Streptomyces sp. SN-593: one gene and its partner. The protein of the gene in region 1 interacts with the protein of each later gene in a pairwise test. Links are inferred from orthologs where the notes say so. Each region holds a gene or a part of one and is shown on either strand. Other genes may lie near its edges. The genes, in order: RVR_RS10805 and RVR_RS26795.

Evidence for each region.
Region 2: the proteins of RVR_RS10805 (region 1) and RVR_RS26795 interact in binary tests that used the Escherichia coli proteins (3 or more experiments, as listed by UniProt). The link is inferred for Streptomyces sp. SN-593 from one-to-one orthologs.

Annotation. Positions count from the first base shown.
Region 1 is NZ_AP018365.1:2,628,900-2,632,201, forward strand. What follows is about bases 181-3,176. They hold RVR_RS10805 (P-II family nitrogen regulator), read left to right. Parts: upstream 181-1,507; coding sequence 1,508-1,846; downstream 1,847-3,176. Other genes in these bases: RVR_RS10800 (ammonium transporter), read left to right, coding at 252-1,511; RVR_RS10810 (cytidine deaminase), read right to left, coding at 1,887-2,282; RVR_RS10815 (hypothetical protein), read left to right, coding at 2,410-2,619; RVR_RS10820 (MFS transporter), read left to right, coding at 2,794-3,176. Also shown: more of RVR_RS10820, read left to right, coding at 3,177-3,302. UniProt on the Escherichia coli protein: P-II indirectly controls the transcription of the glutamine synthetase gene (glnA). P-II prevents NR-II-catalyzed conversion of NR-I to NR-I-phosphate, the transcriptional activator of GlnA. When P-II is uridylylated to P-II-UMP, these events are reversed.
Region 2 is NZ_AP018365.1:6,283,216-6,286,573, forward strand. The notes cover bases 289-3,340. They hold RVR_RS26795 ([protein-PII] uridylyltransferase), read left to right. Parts: upstream 289-624; coding sequence 625-3,057; downstream 3,058-3,340. Other genes in these bases: RVR_RS26790 (P-II family nitrogen regulator), read left to right, coding at 289-467; ffh (signal recognition particle protein), read left to right, coding at 3,165-3,340. In the rest of the region: RVR_RS26785 (ammonium transporter), read left to right, coding at 1-132; more of RVR_RS26790, read left to right, coding at 129-288; more of ffh, read left to right, coding at 3,341-3,358.

The DNA of each region.
Region 1 (3,302 bases):
CGGTGAGGCGCCGGAAACGCGGAGGCAACACGAAACACCGGGGAAACACGGACGTCCACTTCCGGTAACGCGCACGTCGGACGCTCGTGCGAGTGCCGCGACCGAAGGGACCCCTCGTGCTGCTCTCGCCCACCGGCCACCCCGCCTCGCCCACCGCGCTCCTGGCGGCCGGCGCGCGGCACGCCCACCCGGCGGTGATCAGCGCCGGCGACACCGCGTGGCTGCTGGCGGCCACCGCGCTGGTGCTGCTGATGACGCCCGGCCTCGCGCTCTTCTACGGCGGGATGGTCCGCAGCAAGAGCGTGCTCAACATGCTGATGATGAGCTTCGTGTCGATCGCGCTGGTCACCCTGGTGTGGCTGGTGGCCGGCTACACCCTGGCGTTCGGCCCGGACGCCGGCGGCCTGGGGCTGATCGGCGGCCTGGACCACCTCGGCATGCACGGCGTCGGACCGGCCGACGTCGTCGGCCACGTGCCGGCGCCGCTGTTCGCCGCGTTCGAGCTGTCGTTCGCGATCATCACCGCCGCGCTGATCAGCGGCGCGGTCGCGGACCGGGCCCGGTTCGGCGCGTGGGTGGTGTTCGTGCCGGTGTGGACGCTGGCCGTATACGTCCCCGTCGCGCACTGGGTGTTCGGCGCCGGCGGCTGGGTGGTGGCCGACCTGCACGCGCTGGACTTCGCCGGCGGCACCGTGGTCGAGGTCTGCTCCGGCGCCTCCGGGCTGGCGCTGGCACTGGTGCTCGGGCCGCGGCTGGGCTTCCGCAAGGACGCGATGCGCCCGCACAACCTGCCGCTGGTGGTGCTGGGCGCCGGGCTGCTGTGGTTCGGCTGGTTCGGCTTCAACGCCGGTTCCGCGCTGGGCGCGAACGGCCTGGCCGCGTCCGCGTTCCTCAACACCCAGGCCGCCGGCTGCGCCGGGCTGCTGGGATGGCTGGTGGTGGAGCGGCGCCGGGACGGCCACGCCACCACACTGGGCGCCGCGTCCGGCTCGGTGGCCGGCCTGGTCGCGATCACCCCGGCCTGCGGCAGCGTGGACCTGCTCGGCGCGGCCGTGGTGGGCCTGGCCGCCGGGGTGCTGTGCTCGTACGCGGTGAGCTGGAAGTTCCGCTGGGGCGTGGACGACTCGCTGGACGTGGTGGGCGTGCACCTGATGGGCGGCATCGCCGGCACCCTGCTGATCGGCCTGCTCGCGACCTCCGCCATGACCGGCGGCCCGCGCGGCCTGCTCTACGGCGGCGGCCTCGGCCAACTCGGTCGGCAGGCGGTGGCGGTGGCCGCGGTCGGGGCGTACGCGTTCGCGGTGACGTACGGCCTCGGGCGGGCGATCGAGCGGCTGATCGGCTTCCGGGCCAGCGAGGAGGAGGAGCGCACCGGCCTGGACCTGACCGTGCACGCCGAGACCGCCTACGATCACGGCGTACTCACCCACGGCATGGCGGGCGGGGCACCGTTCCCGGCGGGCGCCGGGCACCTCGTTCCGGCCGCGAAGGACAGGAGCCCACGGGCATGAAGCTGGTCACCGCCGTCATCAAGCCGTACAAGCTGGATGACGTGAAGACGGCGCTGCAGGAGATGGGCGTGCAGGGCCTGACCGTCACCGAGGCGAGCGGCTACGGGCGGCAGCGCGGGCACACCGAGGTGTACCGCGGCGCGGAGTACCGGGTGGACCTGGTGCCGAAGGCGCGGATCGAGGTGCTGGTGGAGGACGCGGAGGCGGACGCGGTGATCGACGCGCTGGTGGCCGCCGCGCGGACCGGGAGGATCGGCGACGGCAAGGTGTGGGCGGTGCCGGTGGAGACCACGGTGCGGGTGCGGACCGGGGAGCGCGGCCCGGACGCCCTGTAGGCGCGGGGCGACCGGGCGCCGGGGCCCGTCCGGGAGGCGGTCAGCCGGCGGTGACGGTGGCGCGGACGGCGCCGTCGGGGCCGGCCAGCAGCAGCGGGGTGTCCGGGCCGCCCAGGTCCCGGACGGCCGCGCGGTCGGCGTCCGACGCCTCCTCGGCCGCGGTGACCACGGCGGCGGCCTCCAGCGACCTCGCGCCGCTGGCCACGGCCATCGCGACCGCCGTCTGGAGGGCTGTCAGCCGCAGCGACGGGAGGTCCACGGTGCCGGCGACGTAGGTGCGGCCGGTCTCGTCGCGGACGGCGGCGCCCTCCGGCACGGAGTTGCGGGCCCGGGCGGAGCGGGCGAGCGTGAGGAGCTTGCGGTCCTCGGGGTTCTCGGGGGCGGCGGGCGGCGCGGTGGGATCGGCGGCTGCGGACGGCGTCTGCGACTCGGTCATACGCGCGATCATAGGACGCCCCGCCCCGCCGGCCGCGTCCACCCACGATCACCCTCCGTCCGTGGAAATGCGCGGAGCGGCACGGGCGCCCAGCCTCGTGGGATCAAACGCCCTCGTATGAGGAGATGTGGGTGATCCGACGATGGTGCTGCACATGCCCTTCGTCCTCGCACTCGCCGCGGCCACGTTCTTCCTGAGCCGCAAGGCCGGGCTCAAGGCGACCCACGCGGTGGTCTGCGGTGCCTTCGGCTTCTCCCTCGCCGACACCAGCCCGGCCACCTCCCTCCACTCCGCCGGCGCCGGCATGCTCGGCATGATCGGCGGCATCGGCCCCTGAGCCCGGCGCCGGGCCCCGACGGCCGTCGGACTTCCCGCCGAGCGACTGCCACCCACAACCTCTGGTTGTGACTCGGTGGACGGATGGTTGTTTGCCCGGGCGCCACCGCCCTTGCTTTCATGGCGCCGGTCAACGCGGGGTTGTACCGGTGACAGGGCGAGGGGGGCGCTGAGCATGGCGGGCGGCAGGGCGCAGGACGGCACGGCGGACGGGACCGATGCGGCGGACGCGGGGTCCACAGGGCCTGCGGGGGCCGCGGGAGCCGCGGCATCGTGCGGGACGGACCGGGGTGCGGGGAAGCCGCCGCCCCCCGCCACGCCGCCACCGCGGTCGCTGGGCCGCCCCTTCGGCTGGCTCTGGGCGGCCTACGCCGTCAGCGCCTACGGCACCGGGTTCGGGTTCGGCGCGTTCGCGCTGCTCGCGATCCTGGTGCTGCACGCCGGGGCCGGCGAGGTGTCCGCGCTGTCGGCCGCCGGGCTCGCGGTGGGCGCGGTGGCGGCGGTGCCGCTGGGCCCGTGGGTGGAGTTCCACCGCAAGCGGCCGGTGATGGTCGCGACGGACCTCGTCCGTTTCGCGGCGATGGCCTCCCTCCCGGTGGCGTACGCCTGCGGCCGGCTCGGCTTCGTCCAACTCCTGGTCGTGTCGGTCGTCGTGGCCACCGCGAAGATCGCCTTCCGGTCGGC
Region 2 (3,358 bases), 3.7 Mb from region 1 along the record:
GAGGACGTGGAGATCAGCGGCATCGACCAGGCCGAGCACGCGGAGACCGCATACGACTTCACCGGAGTCGGCAGCGTCTCGCACGCGGCCCCCTCGGGCGTCGAGACCGTGACCAGGAAGGTGGACGCGTGAAGCTCATCACCGCCGTCGTCAAGCCGCACCGGCTCGACGAGATCAAGGAAGCCCTCCAGGCGTTCGGCGTCCAGGGCCTGACCGTCACCGAGGCCAGCGGCTACGGCCGCCAGCGCGGCCACACCGAGGTCTACCGGGGCGCGGAGTACACCGTCGACCTCGTGCCCAAGATCCGGATCGAGGTCCTCGTCGAGGACGCCGACGCCGACGAGCTCATCGAGGTCGTGGTCAAGGCGGCCCGAACGGGCAAGATCGGAGACGGGAAGGTGTGGAGCCTGCCGGTCGACACGGCCGTCCGGGTCCGCACCGGCGAGCGCGGCCCCGACGCGCTCTGACGACCCAGGGGATGCGACCGGGGGCGGGCGGGCGGTGCCACGCGGCCCCGCGCCCCAGGCGCGCGCCGGCGTGAGCCGGCCGGCCTCCGGCCGCACCCCGGGCCGCAGGCCCCGGCCACCCCGCGCCGCGGCCCGACCACGAGACAGCGGAGCACGAGTGACCGACAGCGTCGAAGCGGAAGGCCACGGCTACGCGGCGGCCCGGCTGCACCTCCTCACCGAGGAGGGGCGGTCCGGGCCGCCGCGCCGTGCCGCCCTGGCCACCCTCACGGACCGGTGGCTGGCCGGCCTGGCCACCGAGGCCGCCCGGGAGACCGGCACCACCGGCTGGGCACTGGTCGCGGTCGGCGGCTACGGCCGCGGCGAGCTGTCCCCGCGCAGCGACCTCGACCTGCTGCTCCTGCACGACTCCCCGCAGCCCGTCGCCCCCCTCGCCGACCGCCTCTGGTACCCGGTGTGGGACCTCGGACTCGCCCTCGACCACTCCGTCCGGACCCCGGAGGAGGCCCGCAAGACCGCCGCCGACGACCTGAAGGTCCAGCTCGGCCTGCTCGACGCGCGGCACGTCGCCGGCGACGCCGCCCTCACCTCCGCGCTGCGCAGCACCGTCCTCGCCGACTGGCGCAACCAGGCCCCGAAGCGGCTGCCCGAGCTGCGCGAGATGTGCGCCGAGCGCGCCGAGCGCCAGGGCGAGCTGTCGTACCTGCTCGAACCCGACCTCAAGGAGGCCCGCGGCGGCCTGCGCGACGCCACCGCACTGCGCGCCGTCGCCGCCTCCTGGCTCGCCGACGCCCCCCGCGAAGGGCTGGAAGAGGCCCGTACCCGGCTGCTCGACACCCGCGACGCCCTGCACCTGGTCACCGGCCGCGCCACCGACCGGCTCGCCCTCCAGGAGCAGGACCAGATCGCCGAGGCCCTCGACCTGCCCGACGCCGACGCCCTGCTGCGCCAGGTCTACGAGGCCGCCCGCCGCATCTCCTACGCCTCCGACGTGACCTGGCGCGAGGTCGCCCGGGTCCTGCGGGCCCGCGAGTCCCGCCCGCGCCGCCGCGGCCTGCTCGGGCGCGGCCGCACCCCCAGCTCCCAGACGGCCGCCGAGCGGGTCCCGCTCGCCGAGGGCGTCGTGGAGCAGGAGGGCGAGGCGGTCCTCGCGCTGGCCGCCAGGCCCGAGCGCGACCCCGTGCTGCCGCTGCGCGCGGCCGCCGCGGCCGCCCAGGCCGGCCTGCCGCTGTCCCTGCACGCGGTACGGCGCCTCGCGGCCGCCGCCCGGCCGCTGCCCGTGCCGTGGCCGGCCGAGGCCCGCGAGCAGCTCCTCACGCTGCTGGGGGCGGGCGAGTCCGCCGTACCGGTCTGGGAGGCCCTGGAGGCCGAGGGACTGGTCACCCGGCTCATCCCCGACTGGGAGCGGGTCCGCTGCCGGCCGCAGCGCAACGCCGTGCACCGCTTCACCGTCGACCGGCACCTGGTGGAGGCGGCCGTCCAGGCGTCCGGCCTCACCCGCCGGGTCGGCCGCCCCGACCTGCTGCTGACCGCGGCCCTCCTGCACGACATCGGCAAGGGCTGGCCCGGCGACCACAGCGAGGCGGGCGAGGTGATCGCCCGCGACGTCGCCGCCCGGATCGGCTTCGGGGCCGCCGACGCGGAGACCCTCGCCCTGCTGGTCCGCCACCACCTGCTGCTCATCGACACCGCGACCCGCCGCGACCTGGACGACCCCGAGACCGTCCGCACCGTCGCCGAGGCCGTCCGCGACACCTCCACCCTCGAACTGCTCGCCGCCCTCACCGAGGCGGACGCGCTGGCCACCGGGCCCGCCGCGTGGAGCACTTGGCGCGCCTCCCTGCTCGCCGACCTGGTGGAGCGGGTGGCCGGCGCCCTGGACACCGGGGACCTGCCCGACAGCGCCGACCGCGAGCCCACCGCCGAGGAGGAGCGGCTGGCGATCGAGGCGGCCCGCACCCGCGGCCCGGTCCTGGCCCTGCACGCCAGGGCCGAGCCGGAACCCGAGGGCGACGCGCAGGACGAGGCGCTCGGCGTCGAACTGCTCCTGGCGGTGCCCGACCGGCCCGGCCTGCTCGCGCACGCCGCCGGGGTGCTGGCACTGCACCGGCTCACCGTGCGCGCCGCCGACCTGCGCGCGGTCGATCCGGTGGGGGAGGGGCCCGTGGCGCTGCTGAGCTGGCGGGTGTCGGCGGAGTACGGCGCGCTGCCCGAGGCCGCGCGGCTGCGGGCCGACCTCGCCCGCGCCTTCGACGGCTCCCTCGACATCGAGGCGCGGCTCGCCGAGCGGGAGGCCGCCTACCCGCGGCGGCGCGGTGTGGTGCCGCCGCCGCCCCGGGTCACCATCGCCCCCGGGCACACCTCGCAGACCGCCACCGTGCTGGAGGTGCGCGCCCACGACGCCCCCGGCCTGCTGCACCGCATCGGCCTCGCGCTGACCGCGACCGCCGTCACGGTGCGCTCGGCGCGCATCTCCACCCTGGGCGCCAACGCGGTCGACGCCTTCTACCTCGTCGGGAAGGACGGCGACCCGCTCCCGCCGGCCCGCGCGGCCGAGGTGGCGCACCAGGTCGAGGCCGCCCTGCGGTGACCGCCGATTCCGGCGGCTTGCGCCCGGGGCCTCCGGACCGGCGCGCGGGGCGGATACCCTGGAAGGCGACTGTCCTAGCCCCCGACCCCTGAGGACCTGCGACCACCGTGTTCGACACTCTGTCTGATCGCCTCGCGAATACCTTCAAGAGCCTCCGGGGCAAGGGCCGCCTGAGCGAGGCGGACATCGACGCCACGGCACGCGACATCCGCATCGCGCTGCTGGAAGCCGACGTCGCGCTCCCGGCGGTGCGGGCCTTCATCGCCAACGTCAAGCAGCGGGCCCTGGGCGCCGAGGTCTC